2 linked regions of the Flocculibacter collagenilyticus genome follow. The protein of the gene in region 1 binds, or shares a complex with, the protein of each later gene. Links are inferred from orthologs where the notes say so. Each region holds a gene or a part of one and is shown in the gene's direction. Other genes may lie near its edges.

Region 1 (15,464 bases):
TTATCAAAAGTAAATCGTTTAGTGCGATTTTTTGCGCAGCGCCCTCAAGTTCAAGAACGTTTAACGCAACAAATATTGGTAGCGTTGCAAACTTTATTAGAGACCGACAATGTTGCCGTTACGATGGACGCGACACACTATTGCGTGAAAGCACGTGGTGTAATGGATGCAAGCTCATCGACTCAAACCACCGCACTTGGCGGGTTATTTAAGAAAAATGATAAAACCCGTGCTGAGTTTTTAGCGAATTAATTGAAATAAAAAGGGACAGCGAAATGTGTCCCTTTTTCGTTTTATCACTACTCTTCCTACGACTTCACAAACTTTCTTTTAACGCTTCACGCTCTCTTTTAACGTTTCAAGCGATGTGCAAACCGGTAACCAAACACTCCGAGCAGTAATAGCATTGTGCCAAAGAGTGCGCCACCTTGTTTTTCTTCTACCACATACTCATTCACTACTCTTAAGTCATTATGGCTATTTTCAAGATGTAAGTTGTTAGCGATAGTACTGCTGTATAACAATTCTGATGGCACATGCGCATTGATGATTTCAACTGTTAAAGAATATAAGTCTGTTGGAATATAATCTGGGATGACTTTCTCTAACCGGTATTTATCAAAACGTGTATCGTGTTCAATGACCATGGGTGATGATTCATGTAGTAAAAACGCATGACCAGCAGAGTCACTTAACCACAGCGCTACCACGACTTCTTGTTCGTGTGCTTGCGTATCAATATCTAGCTTTACTTTCAGCTGGCTGTAAAAGTCATCAGCGTCGTTATCTACTGTTAAATCAAGATCGCTGCTGAATAAATAAGGAGTATAAAAACCTGCTTCAAAATCTAAACTTTCTAACGGCATGTAGTCTAAAAACGAGTGTGAAGCATAATCAGCGTGCGCTAAAATTTCGTCATTATAAGCATCTACCACCAATATTCTTAGCAAGTAATAATCAGACTGCCAACCAGTTGATAACTGTGTGTCTACCGTAACGCTATCATTAGTTGATTCATGGCTTAGATGAATAATTGACGATGTATACAGTTCGTCATAATGTAAATCGTCGCTACTCAACTGATACACTAAATACACATCAGCATCTTGGTAAACCGTATCAACGTCGATTGAAACCGATAACTGATTATGAAACCCATCATAATCAAAGTCACTATAGGTAGTAAGTCCTAACTCATATATCCAAAACTCTTCATTGTCATGGCTTTGTGCAATAACCTCTTTATTACTCATTTTCGCTTTTTTTGCCAATGCACTCGATTTATTTTGCATTAATTGACTGGCGTTTTTAGCAGCAAGTAATGACGGTTGTTTCGCTGTGTTTACCGCAGTTTTTGGTTCTTTTTTTACTGGCTGGATACGCTTATTTAATGTGCCATTTTTACTCGTTTTAAACACGCCTGTATATTCTTCATGTTTTGCAGAGCGCAGCCCTTCAGTGCGTGAAGGAGTATCCGATATGACTGACTCATCATCTTGTTCTGCTGCTTTTGTGGCTAATGAGAGTGCTAAAATTAAAACAGCAAATACAGCTATCCAAAAGCCCATTTTAGGCTTATGTCTTTTTGTGGCGCTATTATGTTGAGTGATGTTATTCATTTCATCGTCCTTATTCTTACCATCGCTTAATGACTTAATTAAACAACAGTGAAGCTGAACAAAGACTGAACTAATTGAAGTTGAAGAGATTATTTAGCGCTATTAATGGTTTTGGTTTAGCTACAAGTTTTTATATTATAAATGCAGGTAGTTAGCTAAACTATTAAAAAACAAGGTTCTTCTTAAGTTGATAATAAAGTTATGGAATTAATTTTCTTTGCCACCGCATTTGTGTGTGGATTTGTTGTTTTACAACTAAATTTACCACCATTAATTGGCTTCTTGGTTGCTGGTTTTGTACTGAAATTAGCAGGCTTTGAAAGCACTATCTTACTTGAACAAGTGTCTGCACTAGGCGTGACTATTTTATTGTTTAGTATTGGCTTAAAGCTAAAAGTAAAAAGTTTAGCCAAAGTGCAGGTATGGGGGCCCGCAAGCTTACACATTACCGTTAGTACTTTATTGTTTTCTGGTGCCATATTAGGGCTGAGCTATGTTGGCTTACCGCTTTTTACTGAAATAAGCCCTGAAACCTCGTTGATTTTAGGCTTTGCGCTTAGTTTTTCTAGTACCGTATTCGCTGTAAAAGTATTAGAAGAACGCGGTGAAATGGCCAGTATGCACGGTAAAATTGCGATTGGCATATTGGTTATGCAAGACGTATTTGCAGTGCTGTTTTTAGCGATTAGTACAGGTAAAACTCCTAATGTATTCGCCCTTGGTTTATTAATTTTATTGCCAGTGTTACGTCCAGTGTTATTTCTTGTTTTAAACCGTTCTAAACATGGTGAAGTGTTGCCCTTGCTGGGGTTCTTTCTGGCGTTGATTGTGGGCTACCACGCGTTTGAGTTTGCAGGTATCAAAGGTGACTTAGGCGCATTAATAGTGGGAATGTTATTTGCCTCGCATAATAAAGCGTCAGAGCTTGCAAAGTCTTTATTGCATTTTAAAGACTTTTTATTGGTGGGATTCTTTTTAACAATAGGGCTAAATGCATCATTAAGTATGGAAGCATTAATTGCGGCTTGTATTGTGGTGTTGCTGTTACCAATTAAGTCTTGGTTGTATTTTTACTTTCTTAAAAGTTTTAAATTGCGCGCCCGCACATCATTACTCTCTACATTTTCCCTTTCGAACTACAGTGAGTTTGGCTTGATTGTGTGTGCGTTAGCAGCCAGTAATCAATGGATTACGTCAGACTGGCTTGCGGTGATTGCGGTAGCGGTGGCAATTACCTTTATTATTGCGTCTCCCCTCAATGCTCATGCAAATGAAATTTATGTGAAGTACGAGCCCTTTTGGGACAGTTTTGAATCGAAAGAGCGCTTACCTGAAGAAAAGCCTGTGTCACTAGCACGTTCAAAGGTATTAATTTTTGGTATGGGACGGATAGGGCGAGGTGCATACGAAACGTTAATAGAGTCGTATCCTCAGCGCGTAACAGGTGTTGATATTAACCCAGATTGTGTGAGTAAACATGTTGATGCTGGTCGGTTTGTGGTACTTGCAGACGCGACCGATCCAGATTTTTGGCAGAATATAAATCATTCAGACGTTGAAATGGTACTGCTCAGTATGCCTAAACATGCGCAGAACGTGTATGCATTAGAACAATTAAAAGCATCCGGCTTTAATGGGCGAGTGTCAGCGATAGCGTTTTATTCTGACCAACAAAGAGAGCTAGAAAAAATGGGCGTGGATTCTACATTTAACTTTTATTTAGAAGCAGGTACAGGTTTTGCCGAGCATGTGAAAGCAACTTGGCAGCACTCGAGTTCGCGATAATGTTTGCGTCAAATAAGAAGATGTAGCAAGGCTATGCTACATCTTAAGCTATCCAAATACAGCCGAGAAAAACAGTCGAGCAAATACAGATTATGACTGTTGCTCGGAAAAGGCAGCAAAGCACTCCTCACCTGTCATCATCGTCGTTTTGTTGGCGAAGTCATAAAATGCAGGCTTTTCGTCAATAAATATTTGATGATCTAATTCCGCATTGAAATCGTTAAACAGACCCACAGGCATAATATATTTATGGCTTTCTTTTAAGCGGTAAAATAAATGGGTTCCACACGCTTTACAAAATCCACGCTCTGCCCACTCTGATGAAGCATATATGGTAAGCGGAGCATCATCATTAAAGGTAACATTAACGCCACAGTCAACGGCTAAGAATGGTCCGCCGCCCCACTTTCTGCACATATTGCAATGGCACACGCCAACTTTATTATCTACGTGATTTGCAGTAATGTTAACGGCACCGCATAAGCAAGAGCCAGACACATTAGCAGCAGATTGAGTAGGTGTTTCCATGTAGTTTTCTCCTAGTTAGTAATTTATCTATTTAGTTATTACTGCCTTACTACTTCTTACAGGTTAGCATTGTGCTTTTTAATTTTATAGCTGCGTACGTAAATAAAAACCTTGTTAAGTAATTGGTAAATAGAAATAAAAAAGTGGTCACTAGTAACCTGAACCACTGCAAGTACGTGATTAATCAATAGTAAAAATCGAGAGCGAAATGAGAGTGAATATTAAACCTGTTATAGAAAATGACCATGAGCACGGAGAGTGTGACGAACACTGTGATACACAGTGTAATGATAACTGCTCAAATAAGACATCAACTTGTCACTCTCAAATAGATCAATTATTAGCCGTGATGCGCGAATTGCGTGATCCTGAAACTGGCTGCCCTTGGGATCTCAAGCAGACCTATTCCACAATTGTGCCTTATACCTTGGAAGAAGCGTACGAAGTAGCTGATGCAATTGAGCAAGGCGATTTTGATGAGCTAAAAGGGGAGTTAGGAGATTTACTCTTTCAGGTTGTGTTTTATGCCCAGCTTGCTAGCGAAGAGGGGCGGTTTGAATTTAGTGATGTTGTAGATGCGATACACGAGAAGCTAATACGTCGCCATCCTCATGTATTTCAAACGAATGTTAGCTTTACTGAAGCGCAGGTGAAAGAAAATTGGGAGCGTGAAAAGTCTCAAGAGCGCGACATTAGGCATCAACAAGGCAAGGCTCGTTTACTAGATAATATTCCTCATAATTTACCTGCGCTCTCTCGTGCTAATAAAATTCAAAAGCGCTGTGCTACGGTGGGGTTTGAATGGCCAGATATTCATGGCGCACTTGATAAAGTGGTGGAAGAAGTCGAAGAACTCAGGGCTGAATTACAACACAAAGTGGTGAATGAAGCACAGCAACAAAGCATAGAAGAGGAATTAGGCGATTTATTTTTTTCTTTAGTTAATGTCTCTCGTTATGTGAATGCTGATCCTGAACAAATAATGCGGCAGGCCAACCGGAAATTTGAACAGCGCTTTAATCAGGTTGAACACGTTTTTATCGAAAAAGGACAATCACTTCAAACGGCCACGCTTCAAGAAATGGATAACGTTTGGCAGCAAGTAAAACAAAACCAAAAGCGCGATAACTCTTAATAACTATGGTTAAAGTTGTCTAACACGGTTGAGTAAGCGCTGCTTTTCTTTAGCTGTTTTATACTAGCGTTCATAAACGAAATGAAACGTTTATCTACATCTTTACTGCACATTAAATGCCGAGCGTTAGGATCGGGTGGATTAGCAAATTTGAGGACTGAAATTTGATATTTTAACTTCGGATTTTTCTTTAAAATCCAGCTTAACTCTACTGGGTTAATTAAATAGTAATCAATGCGTTGACGAGAAATAAGCTTAAACACATGCCGCTGTATATTGTCGCCAAAGCTGTGGGTTAAGTAGGAAAGACCCGCAACAGGAGTTTTATATCTCGTCAAACTGCGATCAATTTTGTCGCCGTAAGAAAATCCCTGCTGATGCCCCATAATAAAATCACTTGATAGTAGCTCGGTTACGGTAGGAGGACGTTTAAAGTAATTTGCGAGTTTTTTATGCGTGGCAATGACGTAAGGCTTTTCTAAATAAATAGCATCAGTAAATTGAAACCATTTTTTCCTTTCTTTCACTTTATAACTACCTGCAAAACAGCTATTTACCTTACCTTTTAAATGGTGCACTACCGATGCCCAATCGGGCGCTGTTTGATAGGCAAGCGTGATGTTTTGTTGTTCGGCAATCTGATTTAACAGTTGAATAATAATACCGTCTGATTCACTGCTTGTTTTAGTGTAATAAAAAGGAGGGCGCTCTATGTAAACAATTTGAGCTACTTTAAACGGGGCATTCAGTGCCGACTCTTTACTGATGCTTTGGGTGGCATAGGCAGGGACAGATGTGATTGAATAAGCAGCGATCAGCAAGCTTAAGGCTAAAATAGTGCCAGCTTTGACGTGAGCGATAAGTGGATTGAGTGCGATTTTAAAAAGGTACACCATTATTCCCTTGCACATGTTTTTGCACAATCTAACATGCATCACAGCAGCTTACATTGAGGATAAACTTTATTGTTATTATTACTGCATGTATTGCTACCTACTATAAAAGAAAGGTTAGCAAACAATGCTAAAAAATCAACTTGCCCTTAATTGCGTGCGCTGTTGCTCAAGCGTAAAAAAGCTCCAAGCAATGAATCGACTTTGTTTGTTACCTTGCGACATATCAACCACTTTCACTTGCTTCGCGTTTATTTTCTTTAGTGTTTGTTTTAATGTTTTTAGGTTGTCTTTATTTGACACTAAACTCGTAAACCATAGGCTTTGAGTACTAAATTGCTGGCTTTCAATTATCATGTCTGTAATAAATTTCGCTTCACCACCTTCACACCATAGCTCTGCTTGTTGTCCACCAAAATTCAACGCCTTAGTGTCTTTTTTCGACAGCACTGTATGCTTACCCGACGGCTTTCGCTTGGCTTTATTGGCTGCTAAATTAGTAATTTTGCGTTGCGTACCTTGTTGTGCCGCTTCAAGTGATGTGTGAAAGGGTGGGTTACACATTGTAAAATGAACCTGTTGAATTTGCTTTTGCTGTTTTGCAGATAGATTGGCCTTTGGGTGTTGTAAAATATTCAGAAAGTAATGCTCAGCTTGAGGCTGATGAAAAACACTGATCTCTTTTGTGAGCTTATTAGCTTGACATAGTTGTTGTGCACACTGTACTGAAATAGGATCAATATCACTTGCGATAAAGCGCCAACCATAACTCTTGTTACCAATGAGCGGATACGCCAAATTGGCACCCGTGCCAATATCCAGCCCAATAATATGTTTACCTTTGGGAATGTTGCCATCGTTACTTTGTGCTAATAAGTCAGCGATATGATGGAGGTAATCTGCGCGGCCGGGGATCGGTGGGCATAAGTAGCCTTGTGGAATATCCCAAAACTTAACTCCGTAATAGTAATGCAACAGCGCTTGATTAAGGGTCTTTACAGCAGCAGGATCTGCAAAATCAATGGTTTGCTCGCCTTTGGGGTTTAACTTAGTGAAAGATGCTAGTGCAGGGGTAACCTTTATAAGCTCAGAAATAGGGTAGCGAGTCTGATGTAAGTTTCTTGGGTGCATAAAAGTGATGTCCTAGCGCGAAAAGTAGTGAAGTTTGTTTTGCAGATGGCAGTGATCATAACATTTTCAATTTCTTCAGAACATCGTTGAACTGCGGATAAGTTTATACTGAAAAATAAATCAAATCGTGCTTAAAAGACAATAAAAACTTGAAATACACTCAATCCTGTATAAATATACAGTTATGCGTAAAATTGTACATATAGATATGGATGCGTTTTTTGTATCCGTAGAAATCCGAGATAATCCCTCCTTGGCTGGAAAGCCAGTGGCCGTTGGGGGGAAGTCTGATCGCAGAGGAGTATTGTCAACCTGCAACTATATTGCAAGGCAGTATGGTGTTAGTTCGGCGATGCCCACGGCAATTGCCAAGCAAAAGTGCCCCAACTTAGTTGTTGTACCCGGTAGAATGGAAGCCTACCGCGAAGCAAGTGAGCAAATCCGAGAAATATTTGAAGAGTATACAGGCAAAATTGAGCCGCTTTCGCTTGATGAGGCGTATTTAGATCTTTCTGAATCTAGTTTGCACCAAGGCTCTGCTACGCTTATCGCTCAAGAAATTAGAGCCAAGATATACAAAACAACCATGTTGACTGCATCAGCAGGTATTGCACCTATTAAGTTCTTAGCCAAAATAGCTTCTGATATTAACAAGCCGAATAACCAATTTACTATTGCACCTAATGATGTACTGAATTTTATTGAAACGCTGCCACTAAAAAAAATTCCCGGTGTTGGTAAAGTGACGACGGAGAAACTAAAACGTTTAGGTTTAGAAACGGGGGGCGATATAAGACGTTCGAAAGAAATCTTTCTAATTGAACATTTTGGTAAATATGGGCGGGTTTTATGGGATCGCTGTCATGGGATTGATAACCGAGCAGTGGAAGTGTCAAGAATTAGAAAGTCTGTGGGGGTTGAACGAACCTTTGAAAAAAACGTTAGCAGCCTAGACGAATTGTCCCGCATTTTAATTGAAAGGTTGTTGCCAGAATTAGAAAGGCGTGCACAAAAACATTTAGCTACACGCAGTATGAATAAGCTTGGTGTAAAAGTTAAATTCGCAGATTTTCAACAAACAACTAAAGAACAAAAGCACAATCAAATAGAACGAAACACCCTGATTGAGTTATTACAAGAAGCGTTTTTTCGCGGAAACGGAAAGTCAGTGAGATTGTTAGGTATTCATATTGGGTTAGACGATGATGCGAATACATTCGAACAATTAAACTTTGATCTATAGTAAGTCAACATTGCCATAATTCATCATTATTCAACCTGATTGATGTCATTTTTTATACTTAATATTTAGCCCACACGTTGGATATTGAAATAGTGATGAGCGGTTAAGGCTGAGATAAAGTCATTGATATAAAATACTTTTTAATATTCATTGTTTTTAATTTAGGTAAAATAGAGCGTATTAATTAACCTTCCATTAGACTCGTCAAGGGATCAGGATGCACAAAAACTTCATCGTCTTAGTGGTTATTACTATGTTGGCGCTAACAGGTTGTGGCGCTGAGAATAACAATGCCAGCGAACCTCATGCATCAAGCAAAACGCATACTCAATCCTCTGGCAACAGCGGTATCGCAGCGACGCCCTCACAGCCAACAGAACCCGAATTTAATTTAGAGCAGGTACAACAGGCTTACCGTAACACCCAACTGACGGTGCTAGATATTTCAGAGCGTAGTCGCGAAGGACGAAACTCAATTGCTATTACGTTATCGGTGCCATTAGACCCTTCACAAGATCACCAATCGTTTTTTAATATTAGTGCGAAAAATCAAGGTGCTGTCGATGGGGCTTGGATAGTTTCTAAGTCTGGTAAAACGGTTTGGTTTCCTTTTGTAGAGCCTGATTCAGCTTACGATATTACGATTTATGAAGGGCTGGTGGCTGCAAATGGTCAACGTTTAGCGATGACTAAAAATGCGCGTATTAAAACCAGTCAATTAGCGCCCAGCGTAAATTTTGATACCACTGGTGCATTTCTTACACAAGGGCTAGGTAATGGTTTGCCGATCGTGTCGGTTAACGTAAAGCAAGTTGATATTAATTTTTATCGTGTAAAAGAAAAAAGCCGCGAACCGTTTTTGCAAGAAATGTCGAGTCGACGGGCTTATTGGGGCATTGAGCGCGTGACACAATTTGCGGATTTAGCATATACCGGCCGATACGATCTAAATATTCCAGATAACACCCGTGTAGAAAGAAGCATTGATATTGAGGGAGTGAGCGAGCTTGAACTGCCAGGTATTTATCTTGCGATTATGAATGAAGCTGGTGCGTACAATAAGCATCAGATGATGTGGTTTTCTGTGACCGATATAGGGTTACATGCGCGATTTTATGAAACGCAGTTGGATGTTTATGCCTCCTCTTTGAAAACTGGGAAGGCATTAGCTCAAGTCAATATCAGTTTGGTCAATAATAAAGGCGAAATTCTGCAACAAAGTCTTACGTCCCCTAATGGGCAAGTTTCTTTTACCAGTAACTTAACATCGGCTGCTCTTATCGTTGCGCAAAATGAACAGCACTTTTCTGTCATTGAAATTAACAAGCCAGCGCTAGATTTATCTGATTTCAATATAGGTTTAAGGCCCAACAAACCACAACAATTATTTATATACGCACCTAGAGATTTATACCGCCCCGGAGAGTTAGTGCACTTTAATGCATTGCTGCGTAATGATGATGGTCGATTAACAACGTCTAGTGTATTAAAAGCGGCAATTAAAAGTCCTGATGGAACCAAGGTTAAAACCTTTAACTGGAACAGTAACACGCAAAACTTTTATCAATATCAGTGGCACATCCCTGCCAGTGCACCAGTAGGGGCTTGGCAGCTTGAAGTGAAGAGTGTGGCAGGAAAAACATTTACTTATCAATTTAAAGTAGAAGAATTTTTACCAGAACGATTAAAACTCACCTTTAACCCGAAAAACCCCCAAGAAATAACGGTAATGACAGATCAAAAAGCGCTGAAAGTGCCTGTAATGGGGGAGTATTTATTTGGTGCACCCGCTGCAGGCAATCGCTTATCAACAGAGGTTAGTATTTCACAGTGGCGTAATCCGATAAAAAGTTTGCCAACATTTGAGTTCGGCGATATTCAACAAACAAGATTTAATAAGCGGCTAGCGCTCAAGGATATTCAACTCGATCAAGAAGGCATTGGCGAGCTTGTATATCAAGGTAATTGGTCACAGTTGCATTCTCCACAGTTGCATTCTCCACTGCGAGTTAAATTTATTAGTAGCTTATACGAGTCTGGCGGTAGACCTGTTTCTCGTACGTATTCAGGGTTGGTTTGGCCAAGTGAGAAAATGCTTGGTATTCGTACCAGCTTTGGTGATGTTAATCCGCCAGCACATTCAACAGTTAGTTTCGAAATTATTAAAGCGTCGTTAGATGGCGTTAAACATTCAGCAAATGACTTAGACATAAAATTAATTCGTGAAGATCGCCGTTATTTTTGGGTTTACTCTGACCATCAAGGCTGGCACTACGAGTGGAATGATAATGAATATGTTGAGTTAACAGCATCGCTAGATATTAACCATGACGAAGTAGGCCGCGTTGAATTTCCTGTGACTTGGGGCAACTACCGCTTAGAAGTGCGGGATACAAACCATAACTTGAAAACGAGCACCCGATTTTATGCAGGTTGGAACTGGTATGAAGATTGGCAAAATAGTCAGGCGGGTAGCGGGGCTGCTAGGCCAGATAAAGTAACAATGGCACTTGATAAAGCAGCATTTAATGCAAGTGATACAGCTAAGGTAACCATTGTACCGCCGCAGGCTGGTGAAGCCGTTATATTGGTTGAAGGCGATGCACCGCTTTGGATGAAAAGGCTGCATATTCCAGCTGAAGGTGCGGTTGTAGAAATTCCCATATCTGCTGACTGGCAACAGCATAATATTTATATTAGCGCAGTGGTACTGCAAGCTGGAAATAAAGTAAAAGCGCTTACTCCGAAGCGCAGTTTTGGCTTAATTCATTTACCTTTACAGCGCGAACAACGAAAACTAAATGTGCAGTTTGATGTGGCAGACAAAGCGTTACCAAATAAAACCTTACCAGTAAAGGTGATGGTGAATAGTGCCGACCGTGATGCTGAGGCTAACACAAAGGCTCAAGGCGATACTTCGCTACCTGCTGCTTTTGTTACGCTGGCGGCGGTTGACGTTGGCGTACTTAATATCAGTGACTTTAACACGCCAGATCCGTTTAATGCTTTTTTTGGGCAGCGACGCTATGAAGTTGATGTACGAGATATATACAACAACGTCATTGAGATTAACCAAGCGGATAAGGCAAGGTTGCGATTTGGCGGTGATAGTGATTTAACGCGTGGAGGCAAGGCGCCACTTTCTGATGTACAAATAGTCTCTTTATTCAGCGGATTAGTGCCCTTAAATCAGAATGGAGAAGCCATCATTCCGCTCAACATTCCTGACTTTAATGGACGACTACGTTTAATGGCGGTGGCATTTACTGATGAAGAGTTTGGTCATGGAGACACTGAGGTCACGATTGCCGCGCCAGTGGTGACGCAAATTGCAATGCCACGCTTTTTAGCTATGGGCGATGAAACAGCAATCGCATTGGATGTGACAAACTTAAGTGAACAGCGCCAAGACTTATTCGTTAAGCTTAATGGTGCAGGCGCGATAGCACCACTTAACCATTCGCAAGATATTACGCTGGAAGCGGGGACTAAGACTACCTTACATTATAATGTTAAGGCGGAAGGGCACGAAGGGCTGGCAACGTTTTCGTTGCTGGTATCAGGAGATAACTTACCTGAAAACATTGATAAAAGTTGGCATTTAGGGTTGCGTCCTGCTTATCCTGCGGTTCATACCCGTTTGCAAAAAGTGTTGAATCAAAATGAAAGTGTAACACTTGAACAAAGTAACATTAGCGCGTTGTTACCGAACACAATTCAGGCATCAGTTGCTATTTCACCGAATGCGAATATCGATCTGAAAAACCAGCTTACCCATTTATTACAATACCCATATGGATGTTTAGAGCAAACCAGTAGCCGAGTATATCCGCTCATTTTTGCAACGCCCGACAAGCAAAAGCAGTTCAGTACTAATTTGATCAGTGAAGAAAAGCGGCAAAGCATGATCAACAAAGGCATCGAAAGATTAGCAATGTTGCAGTTAGGTAATGGCGGGTACGGGCTATGGAGTAACACTGCAAGTGAGGAGCATTGGCTAACGACTTATATTGCAGATTTCTTGGTTAATGCTAGAGACATGGGCGTTACAGTACCCGATGAGATGTTAGCTAAAACATTACAGCGCCTACAACGATACTTAGCCCGAACACGTAGCTTTTATGATGAACGCTGGAGCGAAGATAGTAAACATTACTATTTTGCGTATAAAGCCTATGCTGCATATGTGCTAGCTGCCGTCAATCAAGCGCCGCTGGGAGCATTGCGAAGTTTGGCAAAGAACCACAGTGCTAATGCCCGCTCTGGGTTATCGCAGTTACAGCTCGCCATCGCGTTATTTCGCATGGGAGATAAAAAGTTAGGGGAAAAACTGTTAGCAGATGCATTAAATAATCTGCCCAAAAAACGCGACAAGTTTTTAGGCGATTATGGCAGCCAAATACGAGATTTAGCGTTGATGATACATCTATTGCTTAAGCATGATTTGGACGAGCAAGGTGCTATAGCACTAAGTTTCACGCTAGCAGAGCAGCTTAATGTGCGAGAGTATTTAAGTACCCAAGAGCGTAACGCATTATTTTTGGCAGGACTTTCGCTCGCAGAAATACAGAGCCAGCCTTGGTCGGCTGAGATAATTATGGGAGCTGCTAGCACAAAATTAAATCAAACCGCTGCTTATCATAAAACTCTAAATGCTGAGGCAATCGATAATGCCATCAACAATACCATCAACAACGGCATCAACAACGGTATAACGATAACAGCGAAAAGCGAGCAGCCTGTATTAGCTCGTATCAGTGTTAATGGTTATGGAACTAAGCCGCCAGCGGCAGTCGCTAATGGTATGTCGATACAGCGCCATTGGTTAAACCTAAAAGGGGAAGAGGTGAATGTACAGCAGGCAAAAGTAGGTGAGCTGTTGTTAGTAAACTTACAGGTGCGGGCAGAACAAATAACGCCAGATGCTTTGGTTGTAGATTTACTGCCAGCAGGGTTTGAACTGGAAAACCAACATTTAGATCACGCTATTAAACTTGATGAAATAAAGGTAGACGGTAAAACCATCCAGTACTGGCAACAACGCAATCAAGTTAAACATCAGGAATACCGTGATGATCGCTATGTGGCAGCGCTAACGTTGCTTAAAGGGCGTAACACTCATTTATTTTACTTGGTGCGCGCCGTAACTCCCGGCAAATACAAAGTGCCTTCTGCGTTAGTTGAAGATATGTACCGCCCAGAAATAAGGGGAGTAGGTAAAGCAAGCCCTGATATACACGTTATTCAAAAGTAATATGGAATTACTTCGGCGGAGTGTGTTAGCAATGTTTCAGCGTCAACAGAAAGTGGGAATGACTAAAAAGTCGAAATGGACTGTTGTGTTATTCGCGACGCTGGTAATTGCAGTAATGGTCATTAAGTTACTTGATCATGCTTATCCCTTAAATTTGCCCAAGCATAATCAACTTTTTGCTCGGGTAGTGGTTGACGAGCATGACGTGCCTTTGCGTACTTTTGCCGATGAGAAAGGTATCTGGCGCTATCCGATTGCGTTGCCAGAGGTGTCGCCACTTTATATTGAAGCGTTAATAAATTATGAAGACCGTTGGTTTTGGTCTCATCCGGGCATTAATCCATTTTCGTTATTGCGAGCGATGAAACAAAATGTGTTGAGCGGTCGCATTGTTTCAGGCGGTTCAACGTTATCGATGCAAGTTGCTCGCATTTTGCACCCTCACGAACGAAGCATGTGGGGTAAGCTCAAACAGATGATGCGCACTATTCAATTAGAGTGGCATTTAGAGAAAGCACAGATTTTGCAGCTTTACCTTAACACCGCTCCGTTTGGCGGCACGATTGAAGGCGTTCAAGCGGCAAGTTTCAGCTATTTAAATAAATCAGCAAAGCAACTTACTCATGCTGAAGCTGCATTACTTGCTGTTTTACCGCAGGCTCCAACCCGTTACCGCCCAGATTTGCATAACCAAGCGGCGCAACAGGCGAGAGACAAAGTATTGCAGCGATTGGCGAAGTTTGGTGTGTGGTCACAAGAGGTGGTAGATGACGCTAAGTTGGAACAGGTTTACAGTTTTAATTTTCGGCCAGAAGAAATAGCACCATTACTTTCCCGTAGATTACTGGCTTTTTCTGACGGTCAATCTGTTGTTAAAAGCACCCTAAATAGTGACCTGCAACAAGCCGTTAAAGATGTGCTGACCGCATATATGAGCAACCAGCCTAAGTACAGTTCAGCAGCAGTATTGGTGGTAGACAACCACACATCGTCAGTAAAGGCTTATGTTGGCACAGCTGCTTTTGCGGATGAAAGTCGCTTTGGGTATATCGACATGATACAAGCAGTGCGTTCGCCCGGCTCTACATTGAAACCTTTTCTATATGGGTTAGCTATGGATGAAGGGTTAATACATTCGCATTCATTGTTGGCTGATGTACCAAGAAGTTGGGGGGCATACCGGCCGTCAAACTTCAATGGCGCGTTTAATGGACCTGTATCGGCCACGGAAGCGTTACAACGCTCACTGAATATGCCAGCTGTAGACTTACTAGCACGGTACGGTGTTAACCGTTTTGTCGCCCAATTAGCCAATGCAGGCCTGCCATTAACCATCCCACAAGCCAGCCCCAATCTATCAGTTGTGTTAGGAGGTGCGGGTACGTCGTTAGAAAAGCTAGTTCAAGCTTATTCATCGTTAGCAAATCAAGGAATGGTAAGCGAGTTACGTTTTTTACAAAACGAGTTAGCTAAACCTAAACAGAGCCGCCGTTTACTTTCTGTAGAAAGTGCATGGGTCATTCAAGACGCATTAGCAAAAATTCGCCGACCCGACAGTATCAATACCCTAGCCGTTACCGCACCAAAGCAACCACTTGCTTGGAAAACGGGAACGAGTTATGGACACAGAGATTCATGGGCGATAGGTGTGAATAAAGACTATACCGTAGGTGTATGGCTAGGTCGACCCGACGGCACTGCTATGCCGGGTCATCATGGCAGAGTGACTGCAGGGCCTTTATTATTTAGTGTGGCAGATTTATTAGGTGATCAGCCTGAGTCTATTAGTAAACCAGAAAATGTAGAGCAAGCCGCAATTTGCTGGCCGTTAGGTACACTTATGCATGAACAAGCACCACGCTTTTGTCAGCAACAG
Region 2 (15,587 bases), 680 kb from region 1 along the record:
AGTGCGCAGACAATGTTAGGAGCAGTATAGGTGTATCAATCGGCATGGCAAAGTTGTCTAGAAGTGCTACAAGAAGAGCTTCCCACTCAACAATACAGTATGTGGATCAGGCCACTGCAAATCGAGTCTGCACAAGATACATTAACTTGCTACGCACCAAACAACTTTGTATTAGATTGGGTTCGTGAAAAATACCAAGGCCGAATTATTGAGCTGCTGCAACAGTATTGTGGTGAACATGCACCCAAGCTACGCTTTGATGTGGGCAGTAAACAAACTTTAGCTAAGCCACAGCCGCAAGAAACACGCAGTACACCGCAGTCAGTCAAACAGCCAGCGCCTCGAAGTAATAAAATTGCTCCCCCTGAAAGTATGATCAGTCGTGATGGCGGTTCAAGTGTGCGAGCTAACTATACGTTTGATAATTTTGTTGAAGGTAAATCAAACCAACTAGCACGTGCTGCTGCGACGCAAGTTGCTGATAATCCTGGTGGTGCGTATAACCCACTGTTTATCTACGGCGGTGTGGGGTTAGGTAAAACGCATTTATTACATGCTGTGGGAAATGGCATTATTGCACGAAAGCCTGATGCAAAAGTGGTGTACATGCATTCAGAGCGCTTTGTTCAAGATATGGTAAAAGCATTGCAAAACAATGCAATTGAACAATTTAAAAAATATTACCGCTCAGTTGATGCGCTGCTTATTGATGATATTCAGTTCTTTGCTAAAAAAGAACGTTCGCAAGAAGAATTCTTTCATACATTCAATGCCTTACTTGAAGGCAATCAACAAATTATTCTTACCAGTGACCGTTATCCGAAAGAGATTGATGGGGTGGAAGAGCGCTTAAAGTCACGGTTTGGTTGGGGATTAACGATTGTTATTGAGCCGCCAGAGTTAGAAACGCGTGTTGCGATCTTAATGAAAAAAGCGCAAGAAAAAGAAATGAAGGTGCCTGAGGAAGTTGCATTCTTTATTGCCAAACGTTTACGCTCGAATGTACGTGAACTTGAAGGTGCGATGAATCGTGTTAAAGCGAATGCAAATTTTACTGGCCGACCTATCACCATTGATTTTGTGAAAGAAGCGCTTCGAGATTTAATCGCATTACAAGACAAACTTGTTACTATAGAAAATATTCAAAAAACGGTAGCGGAATATTATAAAATTCGAGTTGCAGACTTATTGTCTAAACGCCGTAGCCGATCAGTAGCAAGGCCAAGGCAATTAGCCATGGCATTAGCAAAAGAATTAACTAACCATAGCTTGCCAGAAATTGGTGATGCTTTTGGTGGGCGAGATCATACAACAGTGCTGCATGCCTGCCGTAAGATTAATGAGCTCAAAGAGGAAAATCATGAAATTAAGGAAGATTTCCAAAACTTAATACGTACACTTTCTTCATAATCGTTTATATCAATTTCAATCAGTGGATATTTATATATGCAAATTACATTAGACAGAGACGCAATATTAAAACCTTTAATGCTAGTCTCAGGAGCGATTGAGCGCAAACATACGCTACCTATTTTATCTAATGTACTCATTAATGTTAGTGAGGGTTCACTATCGCTAACGGGCACAGATTTAGAAGTTGAAATGGTTGCAGCCTCTCAAATTGATGATATTAATCAAGAGGGCGCTATTACCGTTCCGGCAAAAAAGTTACTAGATATTTGTCGCAGTTTACCAGACGGTTGCCAACTAAATATTCGTGTAGAAAATGACTCACTGATTCTGCAAAGTGGTAAAAGTCGTTTTTCTTTGTCTACTTTACCTGCCACTGAGTATCCGAATTTAGAAAGCTGGGAAGGCGATATAGAGTTTCAAATTGAGCGTCAACAACTGCGTAAATTGCTCGATGCGACTCAGTTCTCAATGGCGAATCAGGATGTACGTTACTATTTGAATGGCATGTCGTTTGAGGTTGAAGGGCAGACATTAAGAACAGTGGCTACTGATGGTCACCGCTTAGCCCTTGCCACCTATCAGCTTAATAACGCTGTTGCAGAGCAACGCCAAGTGATTATTCCGCGAAAAGGCGTGCTTGAAATTATGCGTTTGCTTGAAAGTGATGACACATTAGTCACGGTTCAAATGGGCACTAATCATATCCGCCTTGTTGATAATCACTATGTCTTTACCAGTAAATTAGTGGATGGGCGTTTTCCTGATTATCGTCGGGTTATTCCACGCAATGGTGATAAGTTCATTACCGCAGATAAAGACGATTTACGCGCTGCATTTAATCGCGCTTCAATTTTGTCTAATGAAAAATTCCGTGGCGTTAGACTGAATGTAACAAATGGCGAATTACAAATTACGGCTAATAACCCTGAGCAAGAACAAGCGGAAGAATCGGTTGGTATTCAATATGCCGGGCCAGACATAGAAATTGGTTTTAATGTTTCTTATATTTTAGACGTGCTGGGCAATATTAAAGAAGAACAAGTTGTGATCACATTAATTGATGGTAATAGCAGCGCACTGATAGAAGCAGAGCAAAATAAAGATGCCATGTATGTGGTTATGCCAATGCGTCTATAGTGTTGAATTTTATAGTTAATGTGGCTTAGCGAACTAAACTTTCATCAATTTAGAAACTTACAGCAGCAAGTAATAACGCCAGTACGTGGCGTTAACTTTATTGTTGGTAAGAATGGAAGTGGTAAATCAAGTATTCTTGAAGGGATTTATTATTTAGCAAGAGGTCGCTCATTTCGTGCTACCCAAGTTAATAAGATTATCTCGCATGAGCATGATCACTTTGTATTATTTGGTAAATTAAATCAGGAAGATAAAGAAGTAAATCGCATTGGTATTAAGCGCGATGTAGCAGGTGGGTTAGAGGTTAAAGTTGATGGCGAATCGGTTAAAAGCTTATCGTCATTAGCAAGTTGTGTAGCAGTACAAATTGTTACACCAGACAGCTTTAACTTATTTTTTGGTGGACCAAAAGTAAGACGGCAATTTATTGATTTTGGATTGTTTCACGTGGAACACTCTTTTCATCAACTTTGGCTTACCTATACAAAACTATTAAAAAGCCGAAATGCTTTGTTAAAGCAACGTGTAATTAATAAAGAACAATACGAATACTGGGATAATGCATTAGCCGACACTGGCGAACAATTAACTCAGCTTCGTAAGCAGTATATGGATTCTTTATTTGAACAGCTTTCACAATGTTTTGAACAAATTATTTCTAAAGCCAACTTTTTAGAAGAAATAGACTTTAGTTTCTATCAAGGTTGGAATAAAGAACTGTCGCTTAAAGATGTTTTGAATGCTAATTTTGAGCGTGATTTGAAGTATGGTTTTACTCAGTCTGGTCCTCATAAGGCCGACTTGAAAATTCAATCACGCGGTTTAGCTATCCAAGATACTTTATCGCGAGGGCAGTTAAAGTTATTGTTGTACATCTTAAAGGTTGTACAAAGTAAGTATATTTATTCGTGCACCGCACGAGATACAATTTTACTGTTTGATGACTTACCGTCTGAAGTTGATGATGATAATAAAAATTTGCTGGCAGACTTAATGAAGTACAGTGCTTCACAAGTATTTGTCACTTGTATTGATCAAACTCAGGTTGCGGATATTCAAACAAAATTTAGCGTAAATAATGCAATGTTTCACGTGGAACATGGGCAAATACGTGGTTAATGGAAAAATAATATGTCTGAAAATAATTACGATTCTTCCAGCATTAAAGTTTTGAAGGGCTTAGATGCAGTAAGAAAAAGACCTGGAATGTATATCGGTGATACTGATGATGGCACTGGTCTTCACCACATGGTATTTGAGGTCGTAGATAACTCGATTGATGAAGCGTTAGCAGGGCATTGTTCTGATATCGTGATCACCATTCACAACGATGAGTCAGTATCAGTACGTGATGATGGGCGTGGTATTCCTACCTCTATTCATGAAGAAGAAGGTGTGTCAGCAGCAGAAGTTATTATGACGGTTCTGCATGCAGGTGGTAAATTTGACGACAATTCGTATAAAGTATCCGGTGGCTTGCACGGTGTTGGTGTTTCAGTAGTAAATGCTTTATCGACTAAGTTACAGTTAACGATCCGTCGCGAAGGCAAAATCCATGAACAAATTTACCGTCATGGTGTGCCAGATGAGCCATTAAAAGCGATTGGTGACACAGAAAGCACAGGTACTGAATTACGTTTTTGGCCAAGCCCTGAAACGTTTACAGACATTAAATTCCATTACGATATCTTGGCAAAACGCTTACGCGAATTATCATTCTTAAACTCTGGTGTTAGCATTAGGCTTCAAGATGAGCGTGATGATCGTAATGACCACTTCAAATACGAAGGTGGTATTCAAGCATTTGTTGAGTACTTAAACCAGAATAAAACGCCAATTCACCCTAAAGTATTCTCGTTCACGTCTGAGCGTGAAGAAGATGGTATTTCTGTTGAAGTGTCAATGCAATGGAATGACTCATTCCAAGAGAACATATTCTGCTTCACTAATAACATTCCACAGCGTGATGGTGGTACTCACTTAGCAGGTTTTAGAGCGGCATTAACACGTACACTAAATACCTTCATGGAAAAAGAAGGTTACAATAAAAAACAGAAAACCAGTGCAACAGGTGATGATGCGCGTGAAGGGTTAACTGCGGTTGTTTCAGTAAAAGTACCTGATCCAAAGTTCTCATCTCAAACCAAAGACAAGCTAGTATCATCAGAAGTGAAATCTGCGGTTGAAAGTGCAATGTCTGAGTACTTGAACGAATTCTTACTAGAAAATCCGCAAGATACAAAGAACGTTATTGGTAAAATTATTGATGCCGCAAGAGCGCGTGAAGCAGCGCGTAAAGCACGTGAGATGACACGACGTAAAGGTGCACTAGACCTAGCAGGTTTGCCAGGTAAATTAGCGGATTGTCAGGAAAAAGATCCTGCACTTTCTGAAATTTACATAGTGGAGGGTGACTCAGCGGGCGGCTCTGCTAAGCAGGGACGAAACCGTAAAAACCAAGCAATTTTGCCACTAAAGGGTAAAATTCTGAATGTTGAAAAAGCACGTTTTGATAAAATGCTATCTTCTCAAGAAGTTGCAACATTAATTACCGCATTAGGGTGTGGTATTGGGCGTGATGAATATGATCCTGATAAAACTCGCTATCATTCAATTGTAATCATGACCGATGCCGACGTGGATGGTTCACACATTCGTACGTTACTATTGACGTTTTTCTATCGTCAAATGCCTGAAATCATTGAGCGTGGTTATGTTTATATTGCTCAGCCGCCACTTTATAAAGTGAAGAAAGGCAAACAAGAGCGCTATATTAAAGACGATCCAGCGCTAACAGAGTATCTAACTACATTAGCATTAGATAACGCATCGCTACATGTAAATGATCAAGCGCCAGGAATTGCAGGCGAACAGCTAGAGAAAATGGTTAAGCTTTATCATAGTACATTTGCCACGATAGAGCGCTTGTCGCGTAAAATCCCATACCACATGCTAGAGCGACTCATTTATACCTCTACAATGACACTAGAAGACTGTAAAGATAAAGCAGCCATTGAACAGTGGTCGAATGAATTTGTTCAGTCATTAGTTGATATTGAGGTTGATGGTGCTCTTTATACTGCCGGTATTCACGAAGATACAGAGCGTAATTTATTTATGCCAAAAGTGACGATGCGCCAACATGGTATTGATCATGTTTATGTATTTAATCATGACTTCCTATCTTCAGCTGATTATGAAAATATTGGCACATTAGGTAAAGAAATCCATAACCTAATTGAAGAAGGCGGTTACATTAAACGTGGCGAACGTACTAAAGCCGTTAGCAGCTTTAAAGAAGCACTAGAGTGGCTGATGGCAGAATCTAAGCGTGGCTTGTATATACAACGTTATAAAGGACTGGGCGAGATGAACCCAGAACAGCTATGGGAAACAACCATGGATCCTGAAAGCCGTCGTATGCTTAAAGTAACGATTGAAGATGCAGTGGGTGCAGATCAGTTATTCTCAACGTTAATGGGCGATCAAGTAGAACCAAGACGTGCATTCATTGAAGATAACGCATTAAAAGTGGCTAATCTAGACGTTTAGTTACTGAATATTTGAAGTTTTATAGCTTTAAATAGTTTCTTGTATCGATAAAAAAAGCACTTTAAACAGTGCTTTTTTTATTCCTTTTATTTCAGTGTAAGAAAAACTAACAGGCATGAACTGCGATTTTCGACTCTGCTGGTGATGGCGAAGTCAGTATTTCGCCATCTAATAGTTTAAGCTGAGTTGTGGCTCTGTCTGCGTAGCGGGACTCGTGCGTTACCATGCAGATGGTGGTGCCTTTTTGATTTAGCTCGTCGAGTACATCCATTATTTGGTCACCCGTATTCGAGTCTAGATTACCCGTTGCTTCATCGACCAATAAGATAGCAGGCTCTGCGACTAATGCTCGTGCGATGGCAATACGCTGTTGCTGACCACCAGATAATTGGTTCGGTTTGTGCTGGCTTCGGTGAGTCATACTCACCATTTCTAGACATCTATTAACACGCTGCTCGATATCAGCGTTACTGAGCTTTTTGTTGCTATAACGCAAAGGCAGGGCAATATTGTCAAAAACGGTGATTTCATCAATTAGATTAAATGACTGAAATATAAAGCCAATTTTGCTATTTCTGATTTCAGCAGCATCATCAAGTGACAGATTAGCAACATTAGTACCTTCAATTATGTAGTCTCCGCCTGAGGGCATATCAAGCAGGCCTAGCAGTGATAAAAGTGTAGACTTACCACAACCTGAAGGGCCAGATATAGACACGTAGTCGCCCGCTGAAATGGTTAGGTTAACGTTTTTTAATGCGTGTGTTTCCATATCCTCAGTTTCAAAAACTTTGGAAATGTTTCTCATTTGAATTTTAATCTCGCTCATGATGCTGGTTCCTGCTAGTTAAATTTTTGAATTTAAGATTTTACGGTTAGCTCTAATGCGGTGTTTTTTTGGTTTGGTAAATCAGAAATGATAAACACATCATCCGCGTCTGCACCTGTCAAAATTTCGATATAACGACCCGCTTCGCGACCTAGTTTTAGGGTACGTAGTTCGGCTTTAGATATTTCACTGTTTAGGCGATAGAGAGCGATTTCACTAAAAGGCTGAGCATTAGCTGGGCGCTTGATGTAATACACTGCTTTTAATGTGTCAGCAATAATGGTTGCGTCTACGGTTAATTGTGGTCTGGCACTGGTTGGAAGATTGGCGGGCAGGGTGATCTCTACCTCTACCGTGTTATCTTCTACCATAGGGTTGATACGGGCGACTGTGCCAGTAATTTTGTCCTGCCGGGTGTTGATAATAGCGCTTTGTCCTACTTCAATGTGATGTATTTGGCTTTGCGGTACTCTAACGAGCGCGATGAGATCAGTAACACTGCCGATTAAAGCTACTTCCTGACCTGAGGCAAGACTTTGTCCAAGCTCTACAGATAACCTCTGTAATACGCCATTAAACCCCGCTTTTACTTCAAGTGCTTGTAAGCGTGACTGAGCAATATTCAGCTGACCTTGCCTTTGCTTAACAACTTCTTGTTGAATATTTACCGACTCTGCATGAACAAGTTTTAATTGCGCAATGCGTTGCTGAAGGATGCTGATACGTTTTGTTAGCTGGCGCTCTTCTAGTACAGACTCTTGGTACGCGAGCTGCGACACAATGCCTTTTTCAACTAACTTTTCTTCAGCTTGACGATTCAGTGATGCCGTTTCAAACAGCGCTATGATTTCTTCTAGACTGGCCGTTTCATTAAGTGTTTCACGCTTATTGTTGAGCATTAATTGGCGTAAATTCGCTTGTGCTTGAGCTAACTCTTGCTGTGCATTTTCCATTTCTTGGATCAGCTCAGGGTTTTCGAGGCGAACAATAACACTATCAACGGTGACGTTTGCGCCAGGCTTGAGCACAATCTCTTTCACGGTAGCTTGAGTCAATGTAGTAAGCAGTAACTGTTTATTTGAACTGAGTACGCCAAAGCCTTCCGTTTTGACTTCAAGATCCCCCATTACAACACGCTCTATTAAAATATCATCGCGCGATACTGAAACTGCGCCAGCCATTTTGATAGCCCAAATCAGCATCAGCACTAGTGCTGTCGAAACCACAATGATAAGTTGAAGCTTATAGTTAGCGAACAGCTTATGTTGTGGCTTTTTCTTAACTATATCCATTAAGTACTCCTGACGATTTCACGATGACTACTGACTACCTTTTAAAGAGTCGATAGGGCGGGCATTGATAATTGAACGTAGCGGCCAGTAACAGGCAACTAACGCCATCACACTAATCAACACCAGTGTTACCCCAAAGAGTGAAACCAGTTGAATGTTCACGTAACTGGCTAAATCCTCAGAAAAACCAAGATACAAAGCCAATATTACAAACATACTCACAACGATACCTATCGCTACGGCACCAGCATTATTTTTTATAATCAGATGGGTGATGTCTGCACGCTTGGCACCAATGGCAAGGCGTGTACCTAATTCGAGCTTGCGCATTTGAGTGGCATAACTAATAACGCCATATAAGCCAATAGTAGCCAGAAAGAAACTTAACATGGCTAATACAGCGCTAGTAATGGCGGTGGTGTATTGGGTAAATAATCGTTGATCGCGCAGTTCATTCAGGGTATTCATTTGTTTAATCACTAGCTGATTGTTTACTTGTTGCGTTAGGCTAATTACTTGTTCGCGCGATAAGCTTTGGTTTGGTTTAAGTTTGATCATGTAGCGCGTATCGGCTTCAGTGGTTAGCCTAAATGCGCGCATAGGAACGTCACTTTCGGTGGGCATGTATACGCCTTTTACTATACCGCTAACGGTTAAGGTAAGGTTTCTGGTAAATCTGATTTTGCTGCCGATTGCGCTCCCTTGTGGTGCTATTTCTTTGGCATAAACGTCATTGATGATCAGCAGGTTATTGCCGTCTTTAAGATCGGCTTCGCTAAATAAATCACCTTCAATAAGCGGTTGATTGATTAAATCAAAGTACTTACCGTCAACCGATTTAGTTTTAACCACGAAACGCTCATCAGTAGAGTCAATATTCTGGCCAGCCACTGCGGCATCATCAAAGGGTGTAGCACCTAGAGAGACAGCTTCAACTTGAGGCAGTTCCAATAACTTTTCTTTGAGTGCCAATACCATGGTCTTTTTCTCTTCATTGGTAACCTCATCAGCGGCATTAAGCGACAGTTCAAGCGATGTGATGTTTTCAGTATTAAACCCCAGTGGTTGGTTAATGGCTTTCAATGAGTCTTTCAACAACCCCATATTGACGAAAATTAGCACGGTTACAATGGCAACCTGAGATGTGATAAGGAAACGACGTACTTTTCTTGAAACCTGCACACCAGTCCCTTTTCCGCTAGACTGTAAAATCGTATTCAAGGCGCGGTAGTTAATCATGCTGGCACTTAGGCGAGCAAAGAATAAACCTAAACAAAGAGCAATAAGTAAAGCTGCGCTTAACGTGAAAGCGTTGATTGCTAACTCATCAACCCGAGGTAAGCGCTCAGCTAGATATTGTTGTAATACCCAGAAGCCTGCATTAGCGATTATCAGCGCCACGACAGATGAGATAAAAACCAGTAAACCAGACTGGGCAAACAAAGTTTGGAATAGGTGCTTTTTACTAGCTCCTATTGCTGCATGGATGGCTAATTGGTGTTGCTGCTCTGCAGTACGAGACATAAATAGGTTAGTGATATTGGCGCAAGCCACTAAGACCAAGCCTATTACACCAACTAACAGCAATAGCACGGTGCCTTGGCTATCGCCTAATATCGCTTCTTGAAATGATAATAAGCCCATCTTTGAAGACCACCCATTGAAAAATGCCATAGACTGAACATTTTCCTGCCATGTGCTATTTATCAAAGTGGTCAGTGACTGTTCTACTTGAGTTTGGCTCATCTCGCTGTTTAATTTGCCAACAAAGAATAATGCGCCATCAATCATGCCCCAAGCTGAACGTAATCTTTCAGCAGTGGAGTTATAGTCCCAAGGTAAAAATACATCAGAATTAATACCTTGCTGATAAATTTGCGGCTCGATGAACGATTTATCCATTACACCAACAATGCGGTAACTGGTATCGTTAAAGGTGACCGACTGCGTTAATATGTTGGGATCACCATGATATTGTGTTTGCCAGGCTTCATAACTCAATATTGCCACTGGGTTGAAGCTGTCTTTGCTTTCGGATTGCTCAAATGTGCGTCCCATTGCCATTTTACCGTCTACGAGCACAAACCAATCGGGCGTGATAAAGGTGGTGTTTACCATGGGCTGTAAAGGATGAGAAATCAGCACGTTTTCTTCATATTTTACCAGTGCTGATTGGCTAAATAGGGTTTGCTTGTCAAACAGATGCACTACGCCAGGGTAGGTATGAGAGCTGGCAACTTCCTCGTCCTTATCATTAAACAAGGTAAAGTTAACCTGATATAAATCTTGCTGATCGGGGTAAGGTAAAGGTTTAGCAATCAGTATGTAAGCCAAGGTTAGAATACACAATAAAGCGCCTAAAGTGATACCTAAAGTGGTAACGACTGCCACCATGAATCCCTTTTTTTCACTTAACCCAGCCCAAGCCTGCTTGAGTTGATACATGATATGGTTCATCTTATTATTCCTGTTTCTGTTTGCAGTGCGTAATGTAAACCCGCTTCATTTACAGTATTGGCGCGCTTTCACTCTAATCGTTCAGTTTATCTAAGTTCGTGAGGCTCAATTGCCTTTCACCTAGCAGTAACTTCAATTGCTGTGGGTGTATCTCAGGAGTGAATTGCTAATAACGTGCCAGCGTTGAATGCTTAACCGCTAATGTTTCTTTGTTTGTGCGATTAACGTACAACATGGCTTATAAATAAAGGGATTCAGGGTGATTGGATAGTTAGAGATGTTGCATTGGTTCATTGCTATGCAGGGTGTATTAGTTGTGTTTACTTAAAAATAATAGCGCGCTTTCGATTCGATTTACCGATATCGGACTGTTACCGTCCGATATCGGACACGTTATTCAGTCACCACGTTCTAACATCCTTGCTATTGAATCTTGATGATTTTCAATGGTAGTGTGATCTGGACAGTCACCCCATTGCCATGATTATTTTCTAAGCGGATATGACCTTGATGTTGTTCAATAATATTGCGACAAAAGCTCAGTCCAATTCCTTGGCCATCTTGCTTGGTAGAAAATAAGGGAACAAAGGCATTTTCTGGATTGGCAAAACCATGGCCATCATCAACCACTTTCATACAGCTTTTGTGTTTATCTTCACTAAATTCTAGGCTCACCGTTTTGGCACCTGCTTCGTAAGCATTTTTGATCAGGTTGATAAGTACCTGCTCTAAAAGGGATTGATCTGCCCAAATGAGTTTGGCCTTTAATAAGATGGTTAGGTTTTGTTGGTTAAACAGTCCTTTTAACCGGCCAGCCAGTTGCTCTGTGATTATGTGCTGGTAGTGTAAATGGATGCCTTTCGTTAATGATGCGTAGCGATTAATAAAGTCCTGCAGGTGCAAACAGCGCTCAGAGATAAGGCCTAGTGCATCTTTGTCTCTGTGATTAGTCGCACGTTCCGCTAAACTTTCTGCAATACTAGAAACGGGAGTAAGGGAGTTGCGGATTTCATGACCCATCACGCTGATCATTTGTTGCCAAGCTTTTACCTGACTAGTTCTAACGGCCGACTCAATATTAGTAAACACTAATAATTGATGCGCTATTCCCGCATCAATAAAGCTGCTTTGGCTAATTTGCCACTGCTGTTTCTTTTGTTGCTCTTGCGATTGTAATTGCCAGCCTCCTTCATCTTTAACTAGCCCAAGCATATTTGAGGAGACGTGACGAAACATTTGCCAATGTTGGCCTTCGTAAAGGTGGCTAAACGCACCGTTAGCGTAGGTGAGCTGATCTTTCTGGTTGAAAACCAATACTGGGGTATCTAGTTGGTCAATAAGCTGATATACCAAGAACGCGTGCTGATCGTAGCGCTTCTTTTTCTCCGCAAGGTCTTCACTCAAGTTCCGAAGTTGATGATGAAACTTGCCAACAATGCCAGTGGGAAATTCCGCTTTTGCATACTGCTTGTAGTCTTCTTGACGTACGGCCTCAAGGTGTAGCAATGCGCGACGGAAACTGCACATGACGTTGGCACGAAACACCTTAATCGCATAGATGCAAGCAATGGTTAAACTTGAGGTAATCAGCACGATTTGCCACGTTAACAACGCTAATTGCGACAGTAGAACATAATTCAGCAATAAAAATAGCATGGCGAATAGGCTAAGCCATAAGGTAATAAAGCGTTCAAGGTTTTTACCTTTGAATGTCGTCATACTTTTCTAAACGGCGATATAAGGAGGATTTAGTAAGCCCAAGTAATTTTGCAGCGTGAGTCATATTATTATCAGTATTGTTCAGTGCTTTTTTAATAAGTGCTTTTTCTGCCTGTTCTAATGTCATCATGCTAATAGAATCTTGGCTGTTGCTGGCAGGTGAACTTGAAAGTGGCAAGTATTGCTCTGTTATTTCACTGCCTTTAGCCAGTAAAACTGCTCGCTCCATCAAGTGGCTTAACTCTCGAATATTACCCGGCCAATGGTAACCAGTTAAATTTTGTTTAGCTTGCGTGTTTAGTGAAAGCGCGGGTTTTTGGTATTTTTGCGTATAAATATCAATAAAATATTCAGCGAGTGGAACAATATCTGCTTGTCTTTCTTGTAAAGACGGTACACGAAATTCAAGGGTGTTCAGACGATAATACAAATCTTCACGAAACGCTTCGTTAACGATGAGTTTTTTAAGATCGCCGTTGGTGGCGCTAATAATACGAGCGTGCATTTGTTGAGTTTGACTGGAGCCTAAGGCTTCGTATTGACCTGACTCTAACACCCGCAATAACTTTGCTTGTTGCGAAAGTGGGATATTCGCAATTTCGTCAAGGAACAGTGTGCCATGCTTGGCTAATTCGAATCGACCAATTCTATTACTCTTGGCATCCGTAAATGCGCCTTTCTTATGTCCGAACATCTCACTTTCAAACAAGTTCTCAGAAATGGCTCCCATATTCACTGATATAAACGGCTCTGTACTTTGTTTTGACAGCTCATGTACTCTTTCAGCAATAAAACTTTTACCTGTGCCGTTGTCGCCAGTAAGCAGAATATTTACGTTGGTATTAGCAACGCTTTCAATTTCAGCAAACAGTTGTAACATACTGGGAGAGCGCCACTTGTATTCAAGTTTGTTAGTCGGTTCTAGGCGTTGTTGCAGCTTTTGGTTTTGAACTTGTAAATTGGCGAGCGCTAATTGCTGTTTAATGATTTGTTGTAAACGCTGATTTTTCCAAGGCTTCTCAATGAAATCTCCCGCACCTAATTGCATGGCTTTTACGGCAAGTTCTACATTTGCCCACGCGGTCATTGCTACTACTGGGATCTGAAACTCTGATGTCGCTAGCCAAGATAAAAATGCGAGTCCTTCTTCACCAGAGGTGGTATCAAGGGAGAAATTCATATCCAGTAAAATTAAATCGACGCTTTCTTGTTTGAGCAGCGCGCGAGCTTCATCGGGGCTGCTCGCCTGAAGTGGGCAATAATCATTGTCCTCCAGCACAAAACTTGCGCTTAAGAATATGTCGTGACGATCATCAACGATCAGGATGCGTGGTTTATTCAAAGCAATCTTTAGTCATGTTATAACAGCGAATACGGCTACAATGAAATTCATCATACACCTGTCTGCAATTTTAAGTCCATCATGCATAGGCATTTTTCTTGATTGCTGTCATTTAGAGCCTACTTGTATTGGCCAATCTGATATTTGATGCACAATAAGTAAGCGAGGCGCTACAATTTAGCCTTGGCGCAAGGTATACTTGCTGCCAATTTTTAGAATTCTAAATCAACGTAAAAAGTCCCCTTATCATGGAAAAATACGATATTAAAACCTTTCAAGGTCTAATCCTTGCGCTACAAGATTACTGGGCTAGACAAGGCTGTGTCATTATTCAGCCATTAGATATGGAAGTAGGTGCTGGCACATTCCATCCGATGACATTCCTAAAGTCGATTGGCCCAGAGCCAATGAGCAGTGCTTATGTTCAACCGTGTCGCCGCCCAACCGATGGCCGCTATGGTGAAAATCCAAACCGTTTACAGCACTATTATCAATTCCAAGTGGTAATGAAGCCGTCACCGGAAAACATTCAAGAATTGTATTTAGGCTCATTAAAAGAGTTAGGTTTAGATCCATTAGTACATGATATCCGTTTTGTTGAAGATAACTGGGAATCACCAACGCTAGGTGCTTGGGGTCTAGGTTGGGAGATTTGGTTAAACGGCATGGAAGTTACGCAATTTACTTACTTCCAACAAGTCGGTGGCTTAGAGTGCTCACCAGTAACGGGTGAGATCACATACGGGCTAGAGCGTTTAGCCATGTATATTCAAGGCGTTGACAGCATTTATGATTTGGTATGGACTGATGGGCCATTAGGCCGTGTGACCTACGGTGATGTATTCCACCAAAATGAAGTAGAGCAGTCTACTTACAATTTTGAACATGCTGATGTGCCTGCGCTATTTGCTCAATTTGATCAGTGTGAAAAAGAAAGTCAAAAGTTAATTGAGAGCGGCTTACCTTTACCAGCTTACGAGCAAGTAATGAAAGCATCACACGCATTTAACTTACTTGACGCAAGGCATGCGATCTCGGTAACTGAGCGCCAACGCTATATTTTACGTGTAAGAGCACTCTCTAAAGCGTGTGCGCAAGCGTATTATGAAGCGCGTGAAGCATTAGGCTTCCCATTGTGTAAAAGCAACGCAGAGCAAGGCCAGTAAGGATAATTAGATGACCATCAAAACAGAAAACTTTTTAGTAGAAATTGGCACTGAAGAGCTACCACCAAAGTCACTTAAGAAACTGGCTGAAGCATTTCGTAATAACGTTGAAGAAGGCTTAAACAAGGCTGAGCTAACTTTTGAAAGCATTCAATGGTATGCCGCACCTCGACGTTTAGCGCTTAATGTTACCGCGCTGAGCGAAGCGCAAGCTGATAAAGTAGTTGAAAAGCGTGGTCCTGCGATCACAGCGGCATTTGACCAAGACGGTAATCCTACAAAAGCCGCAGCTGGTTGGGCACGTTCAAACGGCATTACTGTTGAACAAGCGCAGCGCTTAGAAACGGATAAAGGTGCGTGGCTACTGCATAAAGCCGAAGTTAAAGGTAAAGACGTAGATGCGTTGATCCCAGATATTATTATCTCGGCATTAGCCAAGCTACCAATCCCTAAAGCAATGAAATGGGGCGCATTTACCACGCAATTTATTCGTCCAGTTCATACCATTACTATGCTATTTGGTGACCGCGTCATTAGCGGTGAAATATTGGGTAAGCAGTCGGCACAAACATTACGCGGACATCGTTTCCATTCGTCGCAAGACGTGACATTGACTCATGCCGATAACTATTTAACTGCGTTGAAAGATGCATATGTCATGGCTGATTTTGCAGAACGTC

Evidence for each region.
Region 2: the proteins of dinB (region 1) and dnaN are in contact, whole or in part, in a solved structure (PDB 1OK7), measured with the Escherichia coli proteins. The link is inferred for Flocculibacter collagenilyticus from one-to-one orthologs.

Annotation. Positions count from the first base shown.
Region 1 is NZ_CP059888.1:675,196-690,659, forward strand. What follows is about bases 6,456-9,304. They hold dinB (DNA polymerase IV), read left to right. Parts: upstream 6,456-7,275; coding sequence 7,276-8,334; downstream 8,335-9,304. Other genes in these bases: rlmF (23S rRNA (adenine(1618)-N(6))-methyltransferase RlmF), read right to left, coding at 6,456-7,091; HUU81_RS02995 (alpha-2-macroglobulin family protein), read left to right, coding at 8,552-9,304. Also shown: GTP cyclohydrolase I FolE, read left to right, coding at 1-252; HUU81_RS02960 (choice-of-anchor H family protein), read right to left, coding at 351-1,619; HUU81_RS02965 (cation:proton antiporter family protein), read left to right, coding at 1,821-3,404; HUU81_RS02970 (GFA family protein), read right to left, coding at 3,495-3,932; mazG (nucleoside triphosphate pyrophosphohydrolase), read left to right, coding at 4,147-5,067; HUU81_RS02980 (substrate-binding periplasmic protein), read right to left, coding at 5,064-5,963; more of rlmF, read right to left, coding at 6,099-6,455; more of HUU81_RS02995, read left to right, coding at 9,305-13,588; pbpC (penicillin-binding protein 1C), read left to right, coding at 13,620-15,464. UniProt on the Escherichia coli protein: Poorly processive, error-prone DNA polymerase involved in translesion repair and untargeted mutagenesis. Copies undamaged DNA at stalled replication forks, which arise in vivo from mismatched or misaligned primer ends.
Region 2 is NZ_CP059888.1:202-15,788, forward strand. The notes cover bases 527-3,498. They hold dnaN (DNA polymerase III subunit beta), read left to right. Parts: upstream 527-1,446; coding sequence 1,447-2,550; downstream 2,551-3,498. Other genes in these bases: dnaA (chromosomal replication initiator protein DnaA), read left to right, coding at 527-1,410; recF (DNA replication/repair protein RecF), read left to right, coding at 2,569-3,498. Also shown: more of dnaA, read left to right, coding at 31-526; more of recF, read left to right, coding at 3,499-3,669; gyrB (DNA topoisomerase (ATP-hydrolyzing) subunit B), read left to right, coding at 3,682-6,102; HUU81_RS00025 (ABC transporter ATP-binding protein), read right to left, coding at 6,209-6,931; HUU81_RS00030 (HlyD family secretion protein), read right to left, coding at 6,964-8,223; HUU81_RS00035 (ABC transporter permease), read right to left, coding at 8,251-10,680; HUU81_RS00040 (sensor histidine kinase), read right to left, coding at 11,104-12,399; HUU81_RS00045 (sigma-54-dependent transcriptional regulator), read right to left, coding at 12,380-13,741; glyQ (glycine--tRNA ligase subunit alpha), read left to right, coding at 13,990-14,907; glyS (glycine--tRNA ligase subunit beta), read left to right, coding at 14,924-15,587. UniProt on the Escherichia coli protein: Confers DNA tethering and processivity to DNA polymerases and other proteins. Acts as a clamp, forming a ring around DNA (a reaction catalyzed by the clamp-loading complex) which diffuses in an ATP-independent manner freely and bidirectionally along dsDNA.